One region of the Amycolatopsis sp. NPDC051371 genome, then DNA from elsewhere that is predicted to be linked to it. Evidence: riboswitches for the same ligand, from Rfam matches in the RefSeq annotation. Region 1 holds a riboswitch; the other holds the start of a gene.
The links. A riboswitch is a leader RNA that binds a small molecule or an ion and turns the genes downstream of it on or off. The one in region 1 is predicted to bind S-adenosylhomocysteine.
Positions count from the first base shown of each region.

Region 2: it holds a riboswitch for S-adenosylhomocysteine, as region 1 does, so the genes downstream of both, metH (methionine synthase) here and ahcY (adenosylhomocysteinase) in region 1, are expected to answer to the same signal.

Region 1 covers NZ_JBFBAG010000025.1:104,566-112,264, forward strand. The annotation lists gene AB0M59_RS28505 (cobalamin-independent methionine synthase II family protein) at 1-671, opposite strand, end outside; gene AB0M59_RS28510 (DUF3040 domain-containing protein) at 901-1,164, shown strand; gene AB0M59_RS28515 (DNA polymerase IV) at 1,187-2,212, shown strand; gene AB0M59_RS28520 (TetR/AcrR family transcriptional regulator) at 2,209-2,856, opposite strand; gene AB0M59_RS28525 (diiron oxygenase) at 2,945-3,835, shown strand; gene AB0M59_RS28530 (hypothetical protein) at 3,893-4,576, shown strand; gene AB0M59_RS28535 (GNAT family N-acetyltransferase) at 4,573-5,055, shown strand; S-adenosyl-L-homocysteine riboswitch at 5,087-5,164, shown strand; gene ahcY (adenosylhomocysteinase) at 5,253-6,713, shown strand; gene AB0M59_RS28545 (hypothetical protein) at 6,845-7,000, shown strand; gene AB0M59_RS28550 (cation transporter) at 7,048-7,689, opposite strand; gene AB0M59_RS28555 (metalloregulator ArsR/SmtB family transcription factor) at 7,686-7,699, opposite strand, start outside.
Region 2 covers NZ_JBFBAG010000025.1:5,158-12,856, forward strand. The annotation lists gene metH (methionine synthase) at 1-1,780, opposite strand, end outside; S-adenosyl-L-homocysteine riboswitch at 1,795-1,873, opposite strand; gene AB0M59_RS28075 (TIGR03619 family F420-dependent LLM class oxidoreductase) at 2,170-3,027, shown strand; gene AB0M59_RS28080 (FAD-dependent monooxygenase) at 3,148-4,578, shown strand; gene AB0M59_RS28085 (sterol carrier protein domain-containing protein) at 4,625-4,777, opposite strand; gene AB0M59_RS28090 (GNAT family N-acetyltransferase) at 4,774-5,820, opposite strand; gene AB0M59_RS28095 (sugar porter family MFS transporter) at 5,916-7,301, opposite strand; gene AB0M59_RS28100 (cellulose binding domain-containing protein) at 7,646-7,699, shown strand, end outside.

The DNA.
Region 1 (7,699 bases):
CCGCCCGGGCAGGTGTGGACGCCGATCTTCGCGCGCTCCTCCGCCGTGAACCGCTCCAGCACGGCGTTGTTGAGGTCGACGAACTGCCGCAGCAGACCGCCGGACGGATCGAGCTTGAGCGACAGCCGCCCTTCCGTGAAGTCGATCTGCACGCGGTGCGCCCCCGCGTCGAGGCTGCGCCGGATGTCCGCCTCCGCCTCGTTCACCAGGTCCGCGACGAACTGCTCCTGCGGGTACCCGTCGATGCCGTCGCCCGGGTAGATCAGCGAAATCGCGGACGCGGCGATCACGGCCTGCTTGACCGGCTTGTCCGTCAGCGCCTTCGCGCGCGTCAGGTAGGAGTCCGCGTGGGTCGCGTAGCGGAACGGGCCCGCGGTCAGCCGCGGCAGCTGCCGGGTGTGGCCGTCGGCGAACGGGATGACGACGCCGTCCGCCGCCAGCGCGGTCAGCCCGGCCAGCGGGTACGTCGCGAAGCTCGGCTTGCCCTGTTCGCCGTCGGACACGACCGGCGACCCGGTCTCCTCGAACCGGCTGATCGTGTCGGCGAGTGCCCGGCTCTCCAGCTCGGCGAGCGCGGCGGCGTCGATCCGTCCGGCGGCGAACGCGCCGAGCCCGTCGATCAGGTACCCGGGACGCGGAATGCTGCCGATCGGTTCGGTGGGCAAGGTCATGGAGTCCTCCGCTGCTTGAAGGTCCAGACCGGCTTCGACCGGCGCGAAGCCGGCCTGGCCGGCCTCGTGTCAGGCGAACCTAACGCGCTCCCGAGCGGTCACGGAGCGCGGATCACCCGGTCGGAGCAACGAAAAGCACGAAATAAGAAGACGTTTGGCGGTTAGCCAGGAGGACGATTGGGTATTCGCTCTGGCGATACGGCGGGTTCGGCGCCGAAGGAGTACCCCGATGCTCAGTCACCACGATCGCACCGAGCTCGAGAAGATCGAGCGGAACCTCGAGCTGAGTGACCCCGACCTGGCCACCGCCCTGCGCGACGGCCGGCGCCCGAAGTCGCGCGCGCTCCGCAGCGCCCTGCTGTTCGCCGTCGACGCCGTCGCCGTCACGCTGCTGGTCCTGGGACTGATCTTGCCCGACCCCGGCGTCACGCTCTGCGGGATCCTCGCGCTGACCGGCACCGTCTGGACCCACGTGGCGCGGCACCGGATCTGACGTTCTGAGGCAGACTGGGCCCGTGAAGTGGGTCTTGCACGTCGACCTCGACCAGTTCATCGCCGCCGTCGAGATCGCCCGCCGGCCGGAGCTGCGCGGGAAACCCGTGGTCGTCGGCGGCAACGGCGACCCCACCGAACGCGCCGTCGTCGCGACCGCGTCCTACGAGGCCCGCGAGTTCGGGATCCAGTCCGGCATGCCGTTGCGGATCGCTGCGAAACGCTGTCCGGACGCCGTCTTCCTGCCCAGTGACCCGCCGGCCTACCTCGAGGTGTCCGAGCACGTGATGGCCGCGGTGCGGGAGCTCCCGGTCGTCGTCGAAGTGCTGGGCTGGGACGAGGCGTTCGTCGGCGCCGAGACCGAAGACCCGGAGGCGCTGGCGGCGTCGATCAAGGACGCCGTGACGCGCGAGACCGGGCTGTCGTGCGCGGTGGGCATCGGCGACAACAAGCTGCGGGCCAAGCTCGCCACCGGGTTCGGCAAGCCGGGCGGGATCTTCCGGCTGACGCAGGAGAACTGGTGGGACGTGATGGCCGCGCGCCCGACCGACGCGCTGTGGGGTATCGGCGGCAAGACGGCGAAGAAGCTCGCCGAGCTGGGCATCGCCACGGTCCTCGACCTGGCCGGCGCCGACGCGGCGGAGCTCGCCGCGCGGTTCGGCCCGAAGACCGGCCCGTGGCTGCGCCTGCTCGGCGGCGGCATCAGCGACGCGGAGGTGAGCGCGACGCCGTACGTCGCCCGCTCCCGCAGCCGCGAGACGACGTTCCAGCGCGACCTCACGGACCCGGCGGAGATGGCCGCCGAGGTGTCGGCGCTGGCTAAGCGCGTGTGGCAGGACGTCCTCGACGAAGGCCGCCCGGCCGCGCGGATCGCGGTGAAGGTGCGGTTCGTGCCGTTCCTGACCCACACGCACAGCATCACGCTGCCCGAGCCGACGTCGGACGCCGACGAGATCGGCCGCGCGGCGCGGGAGGTGCTCGGGATGTTCGAGCTGACCCGTGCGGTGCGGTTGCTGGGGGTCCGCGCGGAGTTCCTCCGGGAGGACTAGAGCCCTTCCGGCAGCAGCAAGGGCCGGTCCGGGTCCAGTTCGACCCCGCCCGCCCGGAGCGTGTGGTCGAGCATCGCCCAGATCGTGCCGCTCAGCTGGCCCGTCAGCTGCTCGAGGCTGAGCGTGCCCGGGTGGTCGAGCCAGCGGGTCGTCGCCGACTCGACGTAGCCGACCAGGCCGAACGCGATCGTGTCCCCCGGCGCCGGGTCCAGGCCGAACGCCGTCAGGTAGCCGGTGAACAGGCGGCTGAGGTGGCGGGCGATCGTGCCGCGGACGTCCGTCGGGCCCGGCGCCGCGCGGCCCAGGTACCGGTGCAGGTGGAGGTGCTCGGTGAGCCAGCGCAGGTGGGTCGAGATGACCGTCGAGATCATTTCGTTCGGCGAACCGGACGGGTGCCAGAGCGGCTGGAGCTCGGCCGTCACCAGCTCGGCCGCGCGCTCGGCGATCGCCCGCTGGAGGTCGGAGGCGCCGTCGAAGTGCTTGTACAGGCGGGTGCGCGCCACCCCGGCGCGCTCGGCGATCTGCTCGGTCGAGACGTCCGGGCCGTGCTCGGCGATCGCTTCCAGCGCGGCGTCGACGAACTCGGCGCGTCGCCGCTCCTGCTGGCCCGCCCAGCGCGCCGCCCGCCCGTCGACCTTGGTCACGGCGAAAGCCTACTCACGGCCCGTCCGAGGGTGTACGGTCGGCAAAAGTAGCTAGTACAGCTTGTACCCCCTACTTTCGGAGGTCGCCATGGGCGTCGAGGCCCAGGACCGGGACGTCACCGCGGCTCGGCTGCTCAGGAGCTCCGCGAAGAACTCCTACGACCCGTACGTCGACATCGACTGGGCCGCGCCGCTCGCCGAGGGCAAGGCGTACATGCCGCTCGAGCGCGTCTCCCTCTACGGCACCGACCTGTGGGCGAAGCTGACGCCGGAGCAGCGGCTCGAGCTGTCCAAGCACGAGATCGCCAGCATCATGAGCGTCGGCCTCTGGTTCGAGATCGTCCTGATGCAACTGCTCGCGCGGTACGTCTTCGACCTCGACGCGCGCACCGAGCACGCGCAGTACGCCATGACCGAGATCGGCGACGAGACCCGGCACTCGGTGATGTTCGCCCGCACCGCCGACCGGCTCGGCGTGCCCCGCTACGGCGTCCCGAAGGTCGTGCACCGCGCCGCGAAGGTGTTCGGCGCGACCGCCGCCGGGCCGTCGATGTTCGCCAGCGTGCTGGTCGCCGAGGAGACCACCGACCGGCTGCAGCGGTCGATGATGGACGACGACGGCATCCAGCCGCTGATCCGCTCGGTCAACCGCATCCACGTCGTCGAGGAGGCCCGGCACGTCCGGTTCGCCAAGGAGGAAGTGCTGCGCGAGACGCCGAAGCTGTCGAAGGCAGCCCTGCAGCGGCACCGGTTGCGGACCGCACTGGTCGCGTTCGGCGTGATCGACAGCATGATCGACCCGCGGGTCTACCGCAGCGTCGGGATCGACGCGCGCGAGGGCCGGGCCGCGGCGCTCGCGAACCCGCACTTCCACGAGACGCGCCGCTGGATGGCCGAGAAGATCGTGCCGTTCCTGCGCGAGGCAGGGCTGATCGGCGGCCGATCCGAGGGCATCTGGCGGCGCGCGCACCTGATTTGACACAGCGACCGCAAAATTCCCTTCCCGGGAGGGACCGGACTGCGCCAGGATTCCCCGGTGACCGAGGGCTTCTCGCAGGACTTCCCGCCCGGACCCCCGTCGGGGCCGCCGCATCCGGCACCCCGTCCGCCGCTCGCGCGGCCGGTCGTCGCCGGTCTCATCGGCGTGCTCGTGGGCGCGCTCCTGGTCGGTGTGCCGTGGCTCGTGCTCGGCCTGCTCGGCGGGCCGAGCGGGCAGACCCTGACCGCGCCGGCGAACCTCGGCGGGCTCAGCCGCGCCCAGGACGCGATCGCGAAGCTCGACGCCGTCCGGGGCAAGGCCCAGATCGACCGCATCGGCAAGACCGACGAGGAGACCGCCGCGCGCGTGTCGGCGGCCTACGACGGCGCCGGCGCGGTGGTCCAGGACTACCAGGACGAGCGTCTGCTGCGGTCCTTCCAGCTGGTCGCGGTGCGCGCGCCGTCGCCGGAGCTGTTCGCGCCGTACGAGGACGTCCAGGCCCTCGGCATCGCCAAGCCGGGCACCGAGCTGGTGCGCGTCGGCGACGTGCAGTGCCTGGTCCACAACGACCCGGCCGCGCCCGGCTCGGCCCCGGACCCGGACCGCTCGTTCGTGACGAACTGCCAGCGCACCGGCGCCGGCTTGACCGTTGCGGTGCGGAGCATGGGCACCGAAGGCAACCGCGATCCCCGGGAGCTGGCCGGGATCGTCGAGCAGGCCTGGCAGGAGATCGGTTCGTGATCACCATCCGGACGTCCCGGGCCGAGGACGAGGCCGTGCTCGCGAAGCTCGACGAGCGCACCTGGACCACGGAGATGTCCCCCGCTCCCCCTCCCCCGCCCGGCACCCCGTTCTTCGACGACGGCACCCACCCCGAGGACGTCCTCGTCGCCGAGCACGACGGCGTGGTCGCCGGCTACATCCGCCTCGGCGCGGGGTTCGCCATCCCCGCCCACGACCACGTGCGGGTGATCGGCGGGCTCGCCGTCGACCCGGACCGGCGCCGGCTCGGCATCGCCCGGCAGCTCGTCCACGCCGCCGTGGCCGAAGCGCGCCGACGCGGCGCGCGCAAGGTGACGTTGCGCGTGCTGGGTCACAACACCGCCGCCCGGCGGGTCTACGAGGGCTGCGGATTCGTCGTGGAAGGCGTGCTGCGGGCGGAATTCCGCGTTGACGGCGCGGACGTCGACGACGTTCTCATGGCGCGCTCGCTCGCTTGACAGCCTCCCGGCGGCTTTGCCATCCTGGTGACGGGCCGAGAGGCGCTGCGACGGAGACTTTTCCGCCACGCTCGGCCCGTCACCACGGACCCAAGGGCGCCTCCCGCGAGGGAGGCGTCTTTTTTGCATGGGCCCGCAAGGGTTTCCCGGTCACGCCTTCCGAGCGCTTCCGCAACCTTTCGGAGAGAGCTCAAGAGATGAGTGACAAACTCACCAGCCGCAACGGTCTCGACTTCGCCGTCGCCGACCTGTCCCTGGCCGAGGCCGGCCGCACCCAGCTGCGGCTCGCCGAGCACGAGATGCCCGGCCTGATGGCGATCCGCCGCGAGTACGCCGCCGCGCAGCCGCTGAAGGGTGCCCGCATCGCCGGGTCGCTGCACATGACCGTGCAGACCGCCGTGCTCATCGAGACGCTCGTCGCGCTCGGCGCCGAGGTGCGCTGGGTGTCGTGCAACATCTTCTCGACCCAGGACGAGGCCGCCGCCGCGGTCGTCGTCGGCCCGGAGGGCACCGTCGACGCCCCTACGGGCACGCCGGTGTTCGCATGGAAGGGCGAGACGCTCGAAGAGTACTGGTGGTGCACCGACCGGCTCTTCGCCTTCGCCGGCGGCCAGGCGCCGAACATGATCCTCGACGACGGAGGCGACGCCACCCTGCTCGTCCACAAGGGAGTCGAGTTCGAAGCCGCGGGCGCGGTGCCGCAGCCGTCCGAAGAGGACCCGGAGGAGTACCGGATCGTCCTCGACACGCTGCGCGCGAGCCTGGCCGCCGACGGCGACCGCTTCACCCGCATGGCCAAGGAGATCCGCGGCGTCACCGAGGAGACGACCAACGGGGTCAAGCGGCTCTACAAGCTCGCCAAGGACGGCGAGCTGCTCTTTCCCGCGATGAACGTCAACGACTCGGTGACGAAGTCCAAGTTCGACAACAAGTACGGCATCCGGCACTCCCTTGTGGACGGCCTGAACCGCGCCACCGACGTGATGATCGGCGGCAAGCGCGTCCTCGTCTGCGGCTACGGCGATGTCGGCAAGGGCGCGGTCGAGGCGCTGCGCGGCCAGGGCGCCCGGGTCTCGGTCACCGAGATCGACCCGATCTGCGCGCTGCAGGCGGCGATGGACGGGCTCGACGTGGTCGAGCTGGACGACGTCGCCGAGACGGCCGACATCTTCATCACCACCACCGGCAACTTCGGCATCATCTCGGCGGACCAGATGAGCCGGATGAAGCACAACGCCATCGTCGCGAACGTCGGGCACTTCGACAACGAGATCGACATGGCCGGGCTGGCGAAGCTGCCGGGCATCGTGAAGAAGGAGATCAAGCCGCAGGTGCACGAGTGGACGTTCCCGGACGGCCACGCGATCATCGTGCTCTCCGAAGGGCGCCTGATGAACCTCGGCAACGCGACCGGCCACCCGTCGTTCGTCATGTCGAACTCGTTCACGAACCAGGCCATCGCGCAGATCGAGCTGTTCGCCAAGCCCGGCGAGTACACCACCGACGTCCACCGGCTGCCGAAGCACCTCGACGAGAAGGTGGCCCGGCTGCACCTCGACGCACTCGGCGTGAAGCTCACGAAGCTGTCGAAGGCGCAGGCCGAGTACATCGGCGTCGACGTCGAGGGTCCGTACAAGCTCGACCACTATCGGTACTGATCCCGGTACTGATCCGAGATTGCTCCATTTGACGCAGTTTGCCGCAGCGGGAAAGTGGCCATTCTCCCCGTGACAGCGCATCCGCCGGCCGGCATGCCGGACGGGTCCCATGCGAAGGAGTGTGTGTCAAAGTGATCGTTCTCGGTGTAATTCTCCTGATCATCGGGTTCATCGTGGGTATCCCGGTGCTTTACACCATCGGCATCATTCTCGCGGTGGCCGGCGTGGCACTGGCCATCCTCGGCGGCACCGGCCGCCGGATCGGTGGGCGTGCGCACTGGTACTGATCGGGTACTCGTCCTGATCGAGGACTCGCGAACGGCCTGGCACGGCGTCAGCAGCAATGCTCGCCGCGCCAGGCCGTTCGGCCTTCTTTCACCGCCACGAAGGCGATGGCGAGGGCCACGAGCGGGTCGGCCCACCACCAGCCCCAGAGGGCGTTGAGCAGCAATCCCGCCAGCAGGACCGCGGAAAGGTAAGTGCAGAGCAAAGTCTGCCGCGAATCCGCGACCGCGCTGGCCGACCCCAGCTCCCGCCCCGTGCGTCGTTGAGCGGCGGACAGGGCGGGCATCACGACGAGCGAAACCGCCGCGAGGACGACCCCGGTGACCGAGGTTTCCGGTGCCGCCGCGGTGAAGAACGTCCGCGCGGACTCCACCGTCACGTAGGCGGCCAGCGCGAAGAACGAGAGCGCGATCAGCCGCAGCGCCCGCCGTTCGCGGGCTTCCGGGTCTCGTCCCGAGAACTGCCAGGCGACCGCGACCGCTGAAGCGACTTCGACGATCGAATCCAGCCCGAAGCCGACGAGCGCGCCGGACGAGGCCGCGGTGCCGGCCGTCAGCGCGACGGCCGCTTCGACGACGTTGTAGGTGATGGTCGCCGCCACGAGCAGCCGCACCCGGCGCACGAGCACCGCCCGGCGGTCCGAAGCGATGGCGACCGGCGCGCAGCAGCCGTCCGAGCACCCGTCCGTCACGCCGGCTCGC
Region 2 (7,699 bases), 99 kb from region 1:
CGAGGCCGACCTGCACGGCGTGGAAGAGGAACGCCGAGTGCATGGCCTCGCGCACGACGTCGTTGCCGCGGAAGGAGAACGAGAGGTTCGAGATGCCGCCGCTGGTCCGGGCGCCGGGACAGCGCTCCTTGATCCGCGGCAGCGCCTCGAGGAACGCCTTCGCGTAGCCGTTGTGCTCGGCGATGCCGGTGGCGACGGCGAGGACGTTCGGGTCGAAGATGATGTCCTCGCCCGCGAAGCCGGCCTGCTGCGTCAGCAGGTCGTACGCGCGGCCGCAGATCTCGACCTTGCGGTCGGCCGTGTCGGCCTGGCCCTGCTCGTCGAACGCCATCACGACGACGCCGGCGCCGTAGTTGCGGATGATGCGCGCCTGGGCGAGGAACGGCTCCTCACCCTCCTTGAGGCTGATCGAGTTGACGACGCCCTTGCCCTGCAGGCAGCGCAGGCCGGCTTCGAGCACGCTCCACTTGGAGCTGTCGACCATCACCGGAATCCGGGCCACCTCGGGCTCGGTGGCGATGAGGTTGAGGAACGTCGTCATCGCCTGCTCGGACTCGAGCAGGTCGGCGTCCATGTTGACGTCGAGCAGGTTGGCCCCGCCGCGGACCTGCTCCAGCGCGACGTCGACGGCGCCCTGGTGGTCGTCGGACTCGATGAGCCGCCGGAACCGCTTGGAGCCGGTGACGTTGGTGCGCTCGCCGATCATCACGAACCCGGTGTCGGCGCCGATGCCGAACGGCTCCAGCCCGCTGAAGCGCGTGTGCGTGCGCGGCGCGGGCACCTCGCGGGGCGTGACGCCCTTCGCCGCTTCGGCGATCTTCGCGATGTGCGCCGGGCTCGTGCCGCAGCAGCCGCCGACCAGGTTGACCAGGCCTTCGCGGGCGAACCCGCCGATCAGCCCGGCGGTCTCGTCGGGAGTCTGGTCGTAGCCGCCGAAGGCGTTGGGCAGCCCGGCGTTCGGGTGGCAGGCGACGTAGGTGCCGGCGATCCGCGACAGCTCTTCGACGTGCGGGCGCATTTCTTCGGCGCCCAGCGAGCAGTTGACCCCGACGACCAGCGGCTTCGCGTGCTCGATCGAGCTCCAGAACGCCTCGACGGTCTGGCCCGAGAGCGTCCGGCCGCTCAGGTCGACGATGGTGACCGAGATCCACAGCGGCAGGTGCGGCGCGACGTCGCGGGCGGCGGCGATGGCCGCCTTGCAGTTGAGCGTGTCGAAGATCGTCTCGATCATCAGCAGGTCGACGCCACCTTCGGCGAGCGCGGCGATCTGCTCCGCGTACGCGGCCTTGACCTGCTCGAACGTCACCGCGCGGTACGCCGGGTCGTCGACCTTGGGCGACAGGCTGAGCGTGACGTTCAGCGGGCCGATCGACCCGGCGACGAACTTCCCGCCCAGCTCGTCGGCCGCCTGACGGGCCAGCTGCGCGCCGCGGACGTTCATCTCGTGGACGTGGTCCTGCAGCCCGTAGTCGGCCTGGCCGATGCTGGTGGCGGTGAAGGTGTTCGTCGTGGTGATGTCCGCGCCGGCCGCGAGGTACTGGCGGTGCACGTCGAGGATGACGTCCGGGCGGGTGAGGTTCAGCAGGTCGGGGTCGCCGGTGACGTCGTGGGTGTGCTCGCCGAAGCGGTCGCCGCGGTAGTCGGCCGGGGTGAGCCCGGCGCCCTGCAGCATGGTGCCCCACGCGCCGTCGAGCACCGCCACCCGCTGCCCGAGCAGCTCGCGCAGGCGCGCGGTGGCTTCGGGCTCGCTGGGGGTTTCTCGCGGGGTGATCGGGTTCACCGGCAGCCTCCCTCATCCGGGAGGCGCCCTTGATCGGTGGATCCCGGTCGAGCGTGGCGGACCCGGCGGTCCGTTGCAGCGCCTCTCGACCTGTGGTCCACGGTACTGGAAACGGGCATACGCACGCCAACCCGCCCCGTCGGTGCGTCCACTGACTGGGACACCGTGAGTCCACAATGGATTTCCGGTTCCACCCTGCCTCCGCCTCGTGTCGTCCTCGGGCCCACCCTGACGCGTCCCGCGCCGGCGCTCTGCTCCCCGCCTGCGCACCTGGGTCGTCTCGATCGTCGTCCGAGCGGCCCACGATGTTACTCTCCGCGTCCACGTTGCCACTTTTCGCACTTGCGGCCGACCTTGAAAACTGAAACACGTTCTAATACGCTCCTCGCGTGGACTACGGAATAGTGCTGTTCACCAGCGACCGAGGCATCACTCCGGCTTCCGCGGCACGCGCCGCCGAAGCCGCGGGGTTCGCCACCTTCTACGTGCCCGAGCACACCCACATCCCGGTGAAGCGCGAGTCGCCGCACCCGCGCACGGGCGATGCGTCCCTGCCCGACGACCGCTACAGCCGCACCCTCGACCCGTGGGTGGCGCTGGCGACGGCGGCCGCGGTGACGTCGCGGATCCGGCTGTCCACGGCCGTGGCCCTGCCGGTCGAGAGCGACCCGATCACGCTCGCCAAGACGATCGCGAGCCTGGACCACCTCTCCGGCGGCCGCGTGACGCTCGGTACGGGCTTCGGCTGGAACGTCGACGAGCTGACCGACCACGGCATCCCGGGCAACCGCCGCCGCACGGCGCTGCGCGAGTACCTCGAAGCGATGAATGCACTGTGGACTTCCGAAGAAGCCTCCTACGACGGGGAGTTCGTCTCGTTCGGCCCGAGCTGGGCGTGGCCGAAGCCGGTCCAGGCGCACATCCCGGTGCTGCTCGGCGCGGGCCCGACGGAGAAGACGTTCCGCTGGATCGCCCGCCACGCGGACGGCTGGATCACGACCCCCGCGGACTCCGACCTGGACGGACACGTGGCTCTGCTGAAGGAGATCTGGCTCGCCGAGGGACGCCCGGGGTCACCGCGGATCTGCGCGCTCGGCGAGCGGCCCGACCCGGACCGGTTGGCGCACCTGGATTCCCTCGGCGTGACCGAGACGATCTTCGGGTTGCCCGACCGGGCGCCGGCCGAGGTCGAGGCTTGGATCGGCCGGCTGGCCGGCAAGCTCGGGCTCGTGGTGACGCCCGTGTGAATATCGCTTGCGGCGCGTCCCGCGGTGCCCCACGATGGGCGGCCGATGCCAGGACCTGCGGAAATCCGGAAACGGGGCCGCACGGCGCCTGGGTGGGAGAGCTGCGCGAATGGGTGGTTCATGTTCGATGTGATCATTGCCGGGTGCGGGCCGACCGGTGCGATGCTGGCCGCCGAACTGCGGTTGCACGAGGTGCGGGTACTGGTTCTGGAAAAGGAGCCCGAGCCCGTTTCATCGCTCATCCGCGTGGTGAGCCTGCACATTCGCAGTCTCGAGCTGATGGCGATGCGCGGGCTGCTGGATCGTTTGCTCGAACGCGGAAGACAGCGTCCGGTCGGCGGTATCTTCGCCGCCATTCCCACCCCCGCGCCCGAGGGTCTGGATTCCCCGTACTCCTATTTGCTGGGGATCCCGCAGCCGGTCGTCGACCGGGTGCTCGAAGACCACGCGACCGCGTTGGGCGCGCAGGTCCGGCGCGGTTGTGCGGTGGCCGGGTTCGAGCAGGACGACGAGGGGGTGACCGTCGAACTGGCCGACGGCGAGCGGCTGCGGTCGCGGTACCTCGTCGGCTGTGACGGCGGCCGCAGCACGGTGCGCAAACTGCTCGGCGTCGGCTTTCCCGGCGAGCCCTCGCGGAACGACACGCTGATGGGCGAAATGGCCGTGAGTGCGCCGCCGGCGGAAATCGCCGCCAAAGTGGCCGAAATCCACGAGACGAACAAAGTGTTCAGCCTCCGGCCCTTCGGGGAAGGGATCTACCGCGTCGTGGTCCCCGCCGCGGGAGTCAGCGAGGACCGCGCGGAACCACCCACCCTCGAGGATTTCCGGCAGGAGCTGCGCGCCATCGCCGGCACCGATTTCGGCGTGCACTCCCCGCGCTGGCTGTCCCGTTTCGGCGACGCCACCCGGCTGGCCGAACGGTACCGGGTCGGGCGGGTGCTGCTGGCCGGCGACGCGGCACACATCCACCCGCCCGCCGGCGGCCAGGGCCTGAACCTGGGTGTCCAGGACGCCGTCAACCTCGGCTGGAAGCTGGCCGCGCAGGTCCGCGGCTGGGCGCCGGAGACGTTGCTCGACACCTACCAGGCCGAACGTCAGCCGGTCGCCGGGGACGTGCTGGAGAGCACCCGCGCCCAGGGGGAACTGCACGCCGCCGGACCCGGCCCGCGGGCCGTGCGGAGGCTGCTCACCGAACTGATGGGCATCGACGCGGTGAACCGGTACCTGATCGAGAAGATCACCGCGATCGGCATCCGTTACGACTTCGGCGCGGGCTCCGATCTGCTCGGCCGCCGCCTGCCGGACCTCGACCTGAAGCAGGGCCGCCTTTACGACCGGCTGCGCCGCGGCCGCGGCCTGGTGCTCGACCGCACCGAACGCCTGACCGTCGAGGGCCGGCAGGACCGGGTCGACCTCATCGCGGATCCCACCGCGGCACTGGACGTCCCGGCCGCCCTGATCCGCCCCGACGGGTACATCGCCTGGATCGGCGAGGACCAGCAGGACCTGGACGACCACCTTGCCCGCTGGTTCGGCGAGCCTGCCGGCTGACCGGGACGCCCAGGGCTTCGGCGAAGTCGCGGCGGCTCCGCCCCGGTCAGAACCAGTGCAGGCAGTGCGGCGGCCGCTCGGCGCGGAAGAGCGCGTCGGCGAGTGCCGCCGCCTCCGGGTGATGGGCCCGGACGTGCCCGGCGCGCACCAGCGTGCTGGGCGCGGTGCCGCCGAGGTAGACCGAACCCAGGTCGCTCACGTCCAGCGAAAGATCGGGTTCCGGTCCGTCGCTATGCACTCTGCCTTGCGGTCCCGGACTGTCAGCAGGTAACTGCCTCGCTCGTCGAGAAACGGGTCTTCGACGTCGAGGACCAGTTCGCCGTCGGCCTCCCAGCCGCGTGCGGTCAGTGCGCGCGGGATGTCCAGCAACCGCACCCACAGCCAGTCGGTCTCGTCCTCGGCCTGGCCGGCGCGGAAGTCCGCGAACTGCCAGCGCAGCGGGTGCCCGGGCGGGCAGTGCTTGAACACCACCCGGGTGACCAGGTCGTGGTCGAGCGCGAACCGGGCCAGGGCCGTCGCGACGGCGTCGTCGGCCGTGATCGTCTCGTCGACCGTCAACGTGCCGGCATCCACCGCGTAGCTCGCGTAGCCGTCCGCGACGCCGTCGTCGTCCCGGTGGACGGCGACGTACCGCGGCGCCACGGAGACCGGCGGCTGCCCCGCGCCCCCGGCCCACCAGCGGTGCGGCCGGGACAACGCCCCGGGCCGGGCGCGGCGATACCGGTCGTAGACGTCTTCCAGGACGTCGCCGCAGTCGGCGCGTCGCAGCACCTCGATCGAGCCGGACGCGGCCGCTCCACCCGCGCGCGGGGGCGCGAAGGCGGCCTGGTGGCGCGACACCGTCAGCCGCTCCGTGTAGGTCGCCGGGCCGTAGCCGAACCGGCGGTAGATCCCGGCTTCCGAAGCCAGCAACACGGACAGGACCTCGCCGCGGGCCCGGACGTCGGCGAGCTGGTGCCGCATCATCGCGTTCAGGACACCCCGGCGCCGGTGCGAAGGCAGGACGCCGACCGCGGTCACCCCGGCCACCGGGACGAGGATCTCCCCGGGCAGGGTCAGCTCGAAGGAGTACGCGGCGGCGGTGCCGACGGGCCGCCCGTCCGGCGCCACGGCGAGCACGCCGCGCTCCATCTCCAGCGCCGAGAACAGCGCGTCCGGGGATTCCGGGAAGCGTGCGAACGCGGCGTACACGGTGTCGGCGAACGCGTCGCGGTCCTGCTCGGTCGTGGAACGGATCTCCATCGGGGCACAGTGCAGCCCCGGCCGCGGCCGGGGCAACCGAATTACGGCGGGGCACCGACGTCACCGTCGTGCCCCGCCGCCGAGACCCCCCGGGGTCAGCTCTTGGCCGCGACCCCCTGCCGCGCCCGGAGGTCGAGCTCGATCTGCTCCAGCGAGCGGCCCTTGGTCTCCGGCACGAGCCACTTCGTGAGCACGAACAGCACCACGTTGATCCCGGCGAACAGGAACATCGAACCGCCGATGCCGAGCGAACCCACCGCGGAGATGAGCGGGAACACCGCGCTCACGATGCCCGTCGCCGCCCAGAGGATGACGCTGCTGACGCCCATGCCCGTCGCGCGGTACTTCAGCGGGAACACCTCGGCCATCATCACCCAGACGACCGCGCCCCAGCCGAGTTCGTAGCCGACCAGGTACAGCACCATCATCACCAGCATCAGGATGCCGCGCAGCCCGGTGTCGTGGACGTTCAGCACCACGAGCCCGGCCGCCACCAGCGTGATCACCATGATCACGTTGCCGATCAGCAGCAGCGGCTTGCGGCCCCAGCGGTCGACGACGAACACGACCCATGCGGTGAACAGGAACTTCGTGACACCCAGCAGCACGCCGGACAGCAGCGCGGCCTGCGTGGCGAAGCCGAGGCCGATCAGCATCGTCGGGAAGTAGGCGTTGATCGCGTTGACCCCGCTGAACTGCTGGCCGACCGCGAGCAGGATGGCGACGATCATCATCGGCCGCACGAAGCCGGAGAACAGGTCGCGGAAGCGCGGCTTGCCCTCGGTGTCCATCTGGATGACCTCGCGGATGGTCGCGATCTCCTCATCCAGGTTCACGGTGTTGCCGTGCGCGCTCTCCAGGACCCGCCGGGCTTCCGCTTCCTGGCCGTTCTTGAGCAGCCAGCGCGGCGTCTCCGGCAGGAACGCGAGCCCGACGAGCAGGATCGCGGCGGGCACGATCGCGCCGGCGAACATCCAGCGCCACGCGGAGATCGGGCCGAGCCAGTAGCTGACCAGGAACGCGATCAGGATGCCGAGCACGATGAAGATCTGGTTCAGCGCGCCCATCGCGCCGCGCAACCGCGCGGGCGCCAGTTCGGACAAGTACGTCGGCACGGTCGACGACGAAAGGCCGATGCCGAGGCCGATGATCAGCCGCGAAATCACGAGCAGCGCGAACGTCGGCGAGAAGCTCGCCGCCAGCGTGCCCACGATGACGATCACCGCGGCGACCATGATGGTGCGCCGCCTGCCGAGTGCTTCGTTGATGCGGCTGGAGAACAGCGCGCCCACGATGGCACCGACCGACAGGCTGGCCGTGATCACGCCCTTGTCCCAGGCGGTCAGCGACCAGGCTTTCCCGATGAACGGGAGCACCCCGGAGATCACCCCGAGGTCGTAACCGAAGAGGATGCCGCCGAGCGCGCCGAAGAAGTACAGGGTGGTTCGGCTGATATGCCGCGCCGGGGCTGTCTGCGTCATTGCCGGGTCGCCTCTTTCGTAGGTCCAGTCCAGCCAGCGGCACCACACTCACACGCCGGAAAAAACCGGGCAAGACAGTCGTTGATAACGATTCAGAAACGTGATCGCCATTCACATACGTGATACCGGTTGGCGCACAACATTGCTCCGTCCGCCGCATCCTCCTTTCCGGTCGCGAATCGGTACACAATGGACACGCCTCGCCGCCGTACGAGGTTCACCAAATCCATTGTGGACACTGCCTCGCGAGCGAAATCGTCGAAGCGTTTGACCTGGTCCGAGCCTTGGTTTAACTTTCCTGGAAGCGCTCCCAGCCTCCTGTCGGCAGACCTGTGGAGGCAAACGTGCGAAGCACACGTTCCCGATCACCGAGACAACTGCTCGCGACCTTGCTGGCC